Regions from separate parts of the Nocardioides ginsengisegetis genome, predicted to be linked through region 2. Evidence: riboswitches for the same ligand, from Rfam matches in the RefSeq annotation. Region 2 holds a riboswitch; the other holds the start of a gene.
The links. A riboswitch is a leader RNA that binds a small molecule or an ion and turns the genes downstream of it on or off. The one in region 2 is predicted to bind cobalamin.
Positions count from the first base shown of each region.

Region 1: linked by a shared signal. The riboswitch ahead of FB382_RS04200 (ribonucleoside-diphosphate reductase subunit alpha) and the one ahead of FB382_RS05355 (magnesium chelatase subunit D family protein) in region 2 are both predicted to bind cobalamin.

Region 1 covers NZ_JACGXA010000001.1:900,984-904,330, forward strand. Annotated here, with positions in the region: gene FB382_RS04200 (ribonucleoside-diphosphate reductase subunit alpha) at 1-1,623, opposite strand, end outside; cobalamin riboswitch at 1,754-1,983, opposite strand; gene FB382_RS04205 (DUF1254 domain-containing protein) at 2,043-3,347, opposite strand, start outside.
Region 2 covers NZ_JACGXA010000001.1:1,141,322-1,144,668, forward strand. Annotated here, with positions in the region: gene bluB (5,6-dimethylbenzimidazole synthase) at 1-242, opposite strand, end outside; gene FB382_RS05355 (magnesium chelatase subunit D family protein) at 239-2,218, opposite strand; cobalamin riboswitch at 2,242-2,387, opposite strand; gene cbiE (precorrin-6y C5,15-methyltransferase (decarboxylating) subunit CbiE) at 2,404-3,347, shown strand, end outside.

The DNA.
Region 1 (3,347 bases), 240 kb from region 2:
CGCCTCCGCCGAGTCGAAGGGCAGCCGCAGGGCGAAGAAGACGTCCTGCAGCCCCATCAGACCGAGCCCGATCGGCCGCCACTGCGGGTTGGAGGCCGCCGCCTCGGCGCTGGGGTAGTAGTTCACGTCGATGACGCGGTCGAGCAGCGGCACCGCCGTACGCACCGTGGCGCGGAGCTTGTCCCAGTCGACGCCCGTCGGGAGCAGGTGTTGGCCCAGGTTGATCGAGCCCAGGTTGCAGACCGCCGTCTCGGAGTCCGAGGACACCTCGATGATCTCGGTGCACAGGTTGGACAGGTGCACGACGGGCTTGCCGGGGGCCTGGTCGTCCGAGGTCTGGTTGCACGTGCGGTTGGCGGCGTCCTTGAACGTCATCCAGCCGTTGCCGGTCTGCGCCAGCGTGCGCATCATCTTGGCGTAGAGGTCGCGCGCCTTCAGGGTGCGCACGACGTTGCCCTCCGCCTCGGCACGCCGGTACGCCGCGTCGAAGGCGTCGCCCCACAGGTCCACGAGCTCGGGCACCTGGTCGGGGTCGACGAGCGACCAGTCCTCGTCGGCCTCGACGCGCCGCATGAACTCGTCGGGGATCCAGTTCGCGAGGTTGAGGTTGTGCGTGCGTCGCGCGTCCTCGCCCGTGTTGTCGCGCAGCTCCAGGAACTCCTCGACGTCGGGGTGCCACGGCTCGAGGTAGACGCACGCGGCGCCCTTGCGACGGCCGCCCTGGTTGACCGCGGCCACCGACGCGTCGAGCGTCCGCAGGAACGGCACGATGCCGTTGGACTGCCCGTTGGTGCCGCGGATCAGTGCTCCGCGGCCGCGGACCCGGGAGAAGCCGATGCCGATCCCGCCGGCGAACTTCGACAGCTTGGCGACCTGGCCGTAGCGCGAGTAGATCGAGTCGAGGTCGTCGCGGGGCGAGTCCACGAGGTAGCACGACGACATCTGGGTGTGCCGGGTGCCGGAGTTGAAGAGGGTCGGGCTGCTCGGCAGGTAGGCCAGGCTCGACATCAGCCGGTAGAAGCCGATCGCCTCGGCCGGCGACTCCGACAGGCCGCAGGCCACGCGCAGCAGGAAGTACTGCGGCGTCTCGACCACCTGGCGCGTCCGGGGGTGCCGCAACAGGTAGCGGTCGTAGACCGTGCGCAGCCCGAAGTACTCGAAGCGGCGGTCGGCGTCCTCGTCGATCGCGAAGTCGAGCTTGCGGGCGTTGTCCTTGACGAACCGTGCGGTCTCGTCGCCGATCAGTCCCTCGGCGTGCCCGAGCCCGACCGACTGGCTGAAGGAGGCGATGCCCTGGTTGCGGACCTCCTTCTCGATGTAGCCGGCCAGCAGCCGCCCGGCCAGCCGGGAGTACTGCGGCTCCTCGCTGATCATCTCGGCGGCCGTCTGGATCGACAGGCGATCCAGCTCGGCGGTGGTGGCGCCGTCGTAGAGGCCCGAGATGGTCTTGGTGGCGACCCGCATCGGGTCCACGTCGGCCAGGTCGTCGGCCACGCGCTCGACGGCGCGCACGATCTTGTTGACGTCGACGGACTCACTGTCCCCGTTGCGCTTGCGCACCTGCATCGTCGTACGGCGTGCTTCGTGGGCGGGGACTGGTGGTGCTGTTTCGGTGACCGTCATTCTCTCTCCTCGCGAGCTCGGTCCGGGACCGGCCAGATGTGCGAGGGGGTGACGACGACGCCGGCGCGTCGTCCGACGAGCGCACCGTGGAGCCGTCAGCCGTCCCACGCGGCATCGGACCACCGCACCCGGCGGGTGCAGTGCGCTGGCAGGTCTTCGGACTCATGGGCTCGCCGCGACCGATCGCTCGGACTCGACCCCTACTGGACGTCGCTTCCCAGGTCCCGTGATGGCGACCCAGTGCTGGGTGACGTCGTTCGTTCCCACTCACCGCTGCGGGGCAGTCCCGGTCTCTCACCGGGTTCCCTGTTGCCTCGACGATCCTGGAGGGAGCGCCGAACCAGCTGCGTGCGCCACCATATGTGGGGTCGACGGAAATCTCCGGGACTAGATGTTGTGTCGGCGTGTTGCGGTCGTCCTCAGTCCGCCCGTACGAACGGCGGGATCCGGTAGGTGCCGTCCAGCGCCGCCTTCTCGGGCAGGTAGAGCCGCAGGATCAGGTGGAACGCCCCGGCCGGCGCGGGCAACCAGTTGGCCCGGGCCTTCGCCCCGCGCGGCTCCGCGTGCTGCACGAAGATCGTCAGCGAGCCGTCCGCGTTGCGCCGCAGTCCCCGGTCGCGGTCGCCGACGGAGTAGCGGTCGATCTCGTTGTCGTAGAGGAAGTTGTCCTGGCGGTACATCGTCAGCGACCAGAACGCGCGGACCGGCGGCAGGTGGCCCTGCGGGAACGTGATCGTGTAGCGGTGCTCTCCGGTGAGCGCGCGCCCGCGACCGTCGGAGTAGCTCGTGGGGTAGGTCGCGATCCGCGGCACGTTGGCGCCGAGCAGGTCGGTGGCGATGACGGCGCGCCCGAGGTACTGCCGGCCGAAGTCGCCGATCCACGGGTCGGTCATCACGCTCCACCCGCGGTTGCCCGCCGAGGTGGTGGCGCGGTAGCGGTCCGCGGCGCCCGCGATGAGTCGTACGGCGGCCCTGGTGCCCGCACCGATCGCGCGGTTCTGCGGGGTGTCCTCGTCCGAGCCGGGCGGGTTGCCCACCGCGTTGGCCGAGTCGGCGGCCAGCACCGCTCCCGGCGTGGTGTCGGGCTGCTCGACCCCGGCCGGGCCCAGCGCCTCGAGGACGCAACGCTGCGAGGACGGCGGCGGGTCGATCGTCGTCTCCTGGTTGAGCGCGGCGACGAAGTCGGTGCCCTGCGGGGTCGCGGGCTTCGGGGGCCGCGGGGGCGGGTTGTCGAAGACGACGGACTTGCCGCGAGCGCCCTGCCGCCAGGCCTCCAGCGGGGTGGCGGTGTACTTCTCGAGCAGCGGCTTGACGCGCTCCATGTCGGCGGTGTCGTCGACCAGCGTCCGGCCGAGCAGCCACATCGTGTTGGTCGGGCTGTGCACCAGGTGCACGCCCTCCGGCACGTCGCCGGACCACCCGGGCGGCACGAAGAGGTAGGAGCCGGCCTTCGTGCCGGTGGCGCCCGACCCGACGTAGGTGAACGAGTTCGTCCAGGCGTCCATGAACTGGAACGTGTAGAAGCGACCGTCCGTGTCGGGCACGTCGATGACCAGCGGCCCCTGGGTCAGGCTCAGCCAGCCCACCGTGTAGGCGGTGTCGACGTTGGGGGAGACCACGCTGCGGGTCTCCGGGGTGCTCAGCGACGCGACACTGACCAGTGTGTTGCGGAAGCGGAACTGGCGGACCGTGTCGTGCAGGTCGACCAGCGGCAGGCCGTAGAC
Region 2 (3,347 bases):
CGGTCGGCGGGCAGCGAGTCGGCGTACACCTCCCGCTCGCCGGCGACGTGGCGGGCGAACTCGTCGCGTGTCCGCGGGTCGCGGACCAGGACGAAGTCCCACGGCTGGCTGTGCCCCACGCTCGGGGCGGCATGGGCCGCGCCCAGGAGCCTCTCGAGCACGGCCGGGTCCAGCTGCTCGCCGGTGAACTCCGCGCGCACGTCGCGACGGCGGGCGATCACGTCGTACAGGCCGGCGCTCACGCCGCGCGCCCGTCGCGCGCGATCCGGGTCAGCTCCGCAGCGCTGACCTCGGCGACGGGGACGTGCTCGGCGCGGAGGTGCTCGGCGAGCGCACCCGCCAGCCCCATCCGCATCGGCCCGCTCTCGCAGTCGATGACCACGGCGTCGACCCCGTCGGCGGCCAGGTGCCGCGCGGCCGTGCGGGAGCGGTCCACCGCGTCGCGGCCGGACGTCGCACGGCCGTCGGTGACGACCACGAGGAGTGGCCGGCGACGGGCGTCCCGGACCCGCTCGACGCCCAGGATGCGGGCGGCCTCGAGGAGGCCTTCGGCCAGTGGCGTACGGCCTCCGGCGGGGAGGTCGGCCAGCCGCTTCGCCGCGATGTCGACGGAGTGCGTCGGCGGCAGCACGAGCTCGGCGCGGTCGCCGCGGAACGTCACGAGGCCGACCTTGTCGCGGCGCTGGTAGGCGTCGAGCAGCAGCGAGAGGATCGCGGTCTTGACCTGCTCCATCCGCCTGCGCGCGGCCATCGAGCCGGACGCGTCGACGCAGAACAGGACGAGGTTGGCCTCGCGGCCCTCCCGGGTCGCGACGCGCAGGTCGTCGGGGCGGAAGCGCAGGGGCCCGTCGGTCCGGCCGCGGGCCGCCTGGTGAGGCGCGGCTGCCCGGACGGTCTCGAGGAGGTGGACCGGGCCGTGTCCGCCGCGCTCCGCCCCGACCCGGCGGCCGTTGTCGGTCCGCGCGCGGCTGCGCCGGCCGGCCTCGCCCGCCCCGGTGCCGTGGACGGTGAACAGCTTCGGCCGGTACGTCGCCCCGGGCTCGCTCCGGACGTCATGCGATCCGGTCGCCCCGGCAGCCGGATCGGATGACGTCCCGCCGGGGTCGCCGGGGACGTCATGCGGGGTGGTCGCTCCGGCAGCCGGTTCGGATGACGTCCCGCCGGGGTCGTCACCGGGCTGGGGCGGGTCCGGCTCCGGCTCGTCGTCGCCGAGGATCTCGTCGAGCAGGTCCTCGTCGAGGCCGGGGGAGTCGAAGGGGTTGCGCCGACGGCGGTGCGGGAGCGAGAGGCGGGCGGCGGCGCGTACGTCGGCCAGGGTGACCTCGGACCGCTCGTGCCAGGCGGCATGGGCGACCGCGGTCCGGGCCGTGACGAGATCGGCCCGCATCCCGTCGACCTCGAGCGCGGCGCACAGCTCGGCGATCTTCACCAGCATCCCGTCGGACAGCTCGACCTGCCCGACGAGCTTCTGCGCGGCGAGCACCCGGTCGGTCAGGGCCCGCTCGGACTCGGCGTACCGGGCACAGAACGCGTCGGGGTCGGCGTCGTAGGCCATCCGGCGGCGCACCACCTCAACCCGTTGCGCCGGGTCGCGGGGCGCGGCCACCTCGACGGTGAGGCCGAAGCGGTCCAGGAGCTGCGGCCGGAGCTCGCCCTCCTCGGGGTTCATGGTGCCGACGAGCACGAAGCGGGCCGCGTGCGAGACCGAGACGCCGTCGCGCTCCACCGTGGAGCGGCCCATCGCGGCGGCGTCGAGCAGCAGGTCGACGAGGTGGTCGTGGAGGAGGTTGACCTCGTCGACGTAGAGGATGCCGCGGTGCGCCTTGGCCAGCAGGCCGGGCTCGTACTCAGCGCGCCCCTCCGACAGCGCGCGCTCGAGGTGCAGCGAGCCCAGGACCCGGTCCTCGGTGGCGCCGACGGGCAGTTCGACGAGCCGAACGGGCCGGGTCTCGACGTCCGCATCGGCGGCGAACGGGCCGTCGGGGGAGAGCGGCCGGCGCTCCCGCGGGTCGCTGGAGAAGCGGTCACCGGCGACGACGTCGATCGGCGGCAGCACGCCGGCGAGGGCCCGCACGATCGTGGACTTCGCGGTGCCCTTCTCGCCGCGCACGAGCACGCCGCCGACCTCGGGGGAGATCGTGGTGAGGAGGAGGGCCAGGGCCATCCCGTCGGGGTCGCCGGAGCCGACGACGGCACTGAAGGGGTACTGCTGTGGCATGTGAGGCTCCCGCTCGTCCGCCATGGAATGGACGCCGCGAGGCCGGTCTTCGGACTTCCCGGATCGACGCGATCGCGTCCTCCGGGTCACCGCAGCGGGCCTGTGCCGGACTCTCACCGGCTTCCCAGATTCTCCCCCGGACGGGGGCACCTCGTGGCTGTGCGGCCACGATAGCGTCACCCCCCGTGCAGCACTCAGCCCCGTCCACGACTGCCCGCGCCGTCACCGTCGTCGGCCTCGGCGCCCGCGGCTGGTCGGACCTCCCCGAACGCCTCCGTGACGTCGTCGCGGGCGCCGACGTGCTGCTCGGCGGCCCCCGCCACCTCGGCCTGGTCCCGCCCGTCCTCGGCCAGCTCCGCGAGCCCTGGCCGAGCCCGCTGCTCGACGCGCTGCCCGGCCTCCTCGAGGAGCACGCCGACCGTCGCGTCGTGGTCCTGGCCTCGGGTGACCCCCTGGTCTCGGGCATCGGTACGACGCTGGTCGAGCTGCTCGGGTCCGACCGCGTCGTGGTCGAGCCGGCGCTCTCGTCGGTGGCGCTCGCCCGGGCGCGGATGGGCTGGTCGGCGGAGTCCACGGCTGTGGTCTCGGTCGTCGGGCGGGACCCGCGGGCCGTGCTGCGCCACCTCGCGCCCGGGCACCGGGTGGTCGTGCTCTCCTCCGACGGCCGCAGCCCCGACGCCCTCGCCGGCCTGCTGGTCATGGCGGGCTACGGACGGTCGGCGATGACCGTGCTGTCGGACCTCGGCGGGGTTGAGGAGGCCCGGGTCGACACCACGCCGGAGGACTGGTCCGGCCTCGCCCCCGAGCTCAACATCGTCGCGCTCGAGCTGTCCGGGCCAGCCGTGGGTTCGTGGGGCACCGGGTTGCCCGACGAGCTCTTCGAGCACGACGGCCAGCTGACCCGGCGCGACCTGCGGGCCAGCGCGCTGGCCAGACTCGCCCCGCAGCCGGGGCAGCTGCTCTGGGACGTGGGTGCCGGGGCGGGCAGCGTCGGCATCGAGTGGATGCGGGCCCATCCGACCTGCCGGACGATCGCGGTCGAGGCCGACACCGGGCGTGCCGCCCGGATCGGGCGCAACGCGGCCGCCCTCGGCGTCCCCACCCTGGAGGTCGTCTCCGGCAGCGCCCC